Regions from separate parts of the Microbacterium sp. MRS-1 genome, predicted to be linked through region 1. Evidence: predicted binding sites of a transcription regulator. Region 1 holds the regulator's gene; the other holds the start of a gene.
The links. Region 1 encodes HspR, which represses chaperone genes until heat shock. Its sites were predicted from a motif close to AAGTTGAGTCNNNNNGACTCAACTT; they were not measured.
Positions count from the first base shown of each region.

Region 2: AS96_RS08390 (Hsp20/alpha crystallin family protein) is a predicted target of HspR. The motif match lies at 1,010-1,034, and genes of this name have one in related genera.

Region 1 covers NZ_JAUF01000020.1:26,877-29,074, forward strand. The annotation lists gene AS96_RS05645 (glycoside hydrolase domain-containing protein) at 1-126, shown strand, start outside; gene AS96_RS15660 (DUF2252 family protein) at 256-399, shown strand; gene AS96_RS15665 (DUF2252 family protein) at 497-919, shown strand; gene AS96_RS05655 (heat shock protein transcriptional repressor HspR) at 923-1,366, opposite strand; gene AS96_RS05660 (DnaJ C-terminal domain-containing protein) at 1,369-2,198, opposite strand, start outside.
Region 2 covers NZ_JAUF01000037.1:48,396-50,593, reverse strand. The annotation lists gene AS96_RS08395 (DUF2804 domain-containing protein) at 1-396, opposite strand, end outside; gene AS96_RS08390 (Hsp20/alpha crystallin family protein) at 515-970, opposite strand; gene AS96_RS08385 (hypothetical protein) at 1,268-2,198, shown strand, end outside.

The sequences.
Region 1 (2,198 bases):
GCCGCCGATCGGACGACCCCCTTCCGCTTCACGGACGCTCTCGCCGCGCGCGCCGTGCGCGTCCGAGCGGCGCGCGCGGTGCGTGTGCGCCAGATCGAGCTGTTCGACCTCGACGCCGACCACTGATCGCGTCCTCCGATCGCGCCGGCATCGGCCGCTATCGTGGCGTTATGAGCGAGCGGGAGCGTCCCCCGACGAACCCTGTCACGGGCCGCCACGCGGGTCGCCGAGCTCCTGCCCCTCCGCGATGAGCTGATGTCCGCCAGCCCCTTCGCGTTCTACCGGGGCACGGCAGCGCTGATGGCGGACGACCTCGCCTCCGGAGCGCGCACCGACATCCTCGTCGCCTCCTGCGGCGACGCGCACGACTTCGCTTCGTCGAGCAGCCTCCGACGCTGACGCGCGTCACGCCCGAGGTGGCGGCCGCCGGCGCGTCGGGTCGTCGGGGTGGGCAGCGTGGGCACTGCTGACGCAGGTGAAAGGGGCGGGGCGCAGCGTGCTCGAGCAGTACGGCAGCTGCGCACAGCCGGAGGAGCTCACGGCGTTCGTCGACCGTCACGGTCAGGGCGGGCGTGTCGTGGCGCTGCAGCGCATTCTGCAGGGGTCGTCCGACCCGTTCCTCGGACACTTCCGCGGTGAGCGCGCCGACTACTACGTGCGCCAGTTCCGCGACATGAAGGGCGGCATCGACGCCGAAACGCTCGAGGACGGCCCGTTCCGTCGCTACGCTCAGGCCTGTGCGACGGTGTTGGCCCGGGCCCACGGCCAGTCCCCGAACGCCGCGAAGGTCATCGGGTACCTCGGTGAGGGGCGCGCGTGCGCCGAGGCGATCGTCGAGTGGGCGTACGCCTACGCCGCCCTTTCGCGGGCGGACTACGGCGCCTTCCTGGATGCCGTCGCCGGCGGCACCGCGTCGTAGCGTCTAGTCGTCGGACTCGGCATCCGCCGACGGAAGCGGACGCCACAGCACCACCTCGGTCGCCCGACGCACGCGCGTGCCGTGGCGGAGGGTCACGACCGATCCCGTCGCCCCCGCCGCGAAGACGCGGGAGCGACGAGCCAGCTCTTCCTGCAGACGCTGCTCGAGTTCGGCGACGCGACGGCGCAGTCCGCGCGCCTCGTTCTCGAGCTCGATCAGGCGCGAGATCGCCGGCAGACTCATGCCCTCGGCCGAGAGGGAGCCCACCTCGCGCAACTGCTTCACGTGCCGCAGCGAATACCGCCGCGACCCGCCCTGCGTGCGCCCGGGAACGACGAGGCCCAGCCGATCGTACTGACGGAGGGTCTGCGGGTGCATGCCGGCAAGCTCCGCCGCGACGGCGATCGCGAAGATCGGCGCTTCCTCATCGGGGTGCTCGTCGACCATGCTCACTCTCGGGCCTTGGCCATGAGGTCGGCGCGCGGGTTCTCCTTCGGCTCCAGCTCGTGGAAGCGCTGCAGTGCTTCCTTCGCCTGCTCGTCGAGGTGCGACGGCACGGCGACCTGGACCTCGGCGAGAAGATCACCGGTGCCCTTCGCGGTGTGCACGCCGCGGCCCTTCACGCGCAGCACGCGCCCGGAGGGCGTTCCCGGGGCGACCCGCAGCTTGACGGGGTCGCCACCCAGGGTCGGCACCTCGATGGTGGCGCCCAGCGCGGCTTCCGTGAAGGTCACCGGAACGGTGACGCGCAGGTTCAGCCCGTCGCGGGTGAACACGGGGTGCGGTCGCACCGTGACGCTCACGACGATGTCCCCGGGCTCGCCGCCATCGGGCGACGGGCGGCCGCGGCCGCGCAGCCGGATCTTCTGGCCGTCGGCGACACCGGCGGGGATCTTCACCTTGAACGGCTTGCCGTCCTCGCCGGCGAGAGTGATGGTCTCACCCTTGACGGCGGTCTGGAAGTCGAGCGTCGTCCGCGCGGTCACGTCCGCGCCGCGCTGCGGTCCGCCGTACCCTCGGAAGCCGCCGGTCGGCTGCCCGAAGCGCCCGGAGCCGAAGCCGCCGCCCTGTGTGAACCCGCCCTGGCCGAACATCGAGAACAGGTCGTCGAAGTCGGCCGACTGCGCCGACCCCCGGGACTGGCCGAAACGGCTGAAGACGTCCTCGAAGCCGCCGCTGCCGGTGCCGGGGGCCTGGAAGCGGGCGCCGCCGGCACCCATCGCGCGGATCTGGTCGTACTCCTCGCGCTGGCTCTTGTCCGAGAGCACGGAATACGCCT
Region 2 (2,198 bases), on a different contig from region 1:
GGGAGTGATCGTCGCGGCGAGATCTGCGTGTCGCGCGATGGCGATGCCCGTGCCGAGCGACGCGGGAAGGGATACCTCGCGCGACGGCAGCACCGTCACGCTGCGACCCCACGAACGCGTCGTGGCGCGATCGTGGATCCACGCTTCGTGCACGGCCGCATAGTCCAGCGACGACACCGTGAGCGAGACGATGTGCGTGGGCGTCATGACGTTCCAGTACTCCCAGCGCTTGTTGCGCCCCCACGAGCGGACGAAACGTCCGCGCCCGATGCCACGGGTGTCGATGAGCGGCGAGCGGGCGAAGCCGATCGCCGCAGGGTTGAGGCGGCCGTCGCGGCCGGTGAGGGAGACGGGTTCGGTGATCTCGCGCTCGCGCGCGACGGGGGGTGCGGTCATCGGCATCCTTGCTGACGTTCCGAGTGCTGGTGCTTCCGGCGGGGTGCTTCGACACTAGCGTGCGCGCACGAACCGCCCCGGTCCTCGCGGACACGGGGCGGCTGCGCGCGGTGCGGGATTACTGCTCGACCGGCTGCGGCTCCTGCGCGGATTCGTGCGCCTGGATCGTCGGCGCCGCGCCATCGGCGACGACCTGGACCTTGCGCGGCTTCGCCTTCTCGCTCACCGGGATCGTGACCGTCAGCACGCCGTTGCTGTAGGTGGCGGCGATGCCATCGGTGTCGATTCCCTGACCGAGGTTCAGCTGGCGCAGGAAGCTCGCGGTCTCACGCTCGCGCGTGATCCACTTCACCCCGTCGCCCTCGCTGAGGGTGCGCTCGGCGCGGATGGTCAGCAGCTGGCCGTCCACATCGATGTCGACCGAGCCCGGGTCGATGCCCGGAAGGTCGGCGCTCAGGACGTAGCGGTCGCCGTCGCGGTAGAGGTCCATCGGCATCCGGCGGGGTCCCCGGCGCGTGTCGAAGAGGCCCGACGCGATGCGGTCGAGGTCACGGAACGGGTCATACGTGGCCATTGTTCTCTCCTTGTCGTGTGTCACTGTGATGGTCTGTCAAAGTTGAGCCTCATCGACTCAACTAACTTCAGATTAGCACTCGACCCAGGAGAGTGCCAAGAGTTCACGCACGGCGAACGCGCGCACCCGCGCGCGGCGCTCACCTGGCCCTCGCGCCGGAAGCCGCACTGCTGTTTCCGGCACCACCGCCCCTTCAGCACACGGAACCCTTCCTCCCCACGTTCGGTAACAGCGCAAGTTCTCCACGAACCCGCGGACGGTGGCCACGGCATCAGGAGATGGGCCCATCATGAGCGCATGCCGCGCTCACCCCGACCACTTCCGCCGACATTGCCGCAGGTGTTCACCGCCGCCGACGCGTCGACGGCCGGCGTCACTCGCGGGCGCCTCTCGGCTCGCGACCTCGACGCACCGTTCCGCGGAGTCCACGTCCGGCGCGACACGGACGGCGACGCACCGCACGGCGAGGACACGCCGGACGAGATCGCCCGGCGCAACATCCTGGGTCGCGTCCGCGCCCACGCACTCGTGCTGCCGCCCCCTGCGTTCTACACCGGGACGACGGCGCTCGCGATCCACGGGCTCCCCTTCCCCGACGCGGATGCCGCGGCATCCGCCGACCTCGACGTCGCCGTTCCCGCGCCACACCGTGCGCTCCGGCGGACGGGCATCACCGCCGTGCAGATCAGCCCGATGCTCGTTCACACCACCGTCCGGGCGGGCCTTCCGGTCGCGACGCCCGCCTCCGCCTGGGCGATGCTCGCCCGCGAGCACACGGTTCGAGACCTGGTGGTGATCGGTGATGCGATCATCCGCGTGCCCCGCGACGGAGGGGGGCGGCGTCTGCCCGACGCTCAACACGCCGGACTCGAGAAGCTGGCCGCGGCTGTCTCCGCAGGCCGCCGTTGCGGAATCGCGAAGCTCCGTGCCGCGCTTCCCCTGCTGCGCACCGGCAGCATGTCGCCGCTCGAGACGGACTGGCGACTGTCGCTCATCGGGACGGGCCTGCCGGAGCCCGAGCTCGACGTGGAGGTGCGCGCGCCCGACGGTCGGCTGCTCGGCATCAGCGATGGCGCGTTCGTGACGCACCGGGTCGCGGTCGAGATCGAGGGCGATCACCACCGCACCTCGCGTCGCCAGTGGGTGCGCGACCTCGAGAAGTACTCCGACTACGCGAACCTCGGCTGGGATGTTGTGCGCCTGAGCGCCGCGCACATCCGACACGATC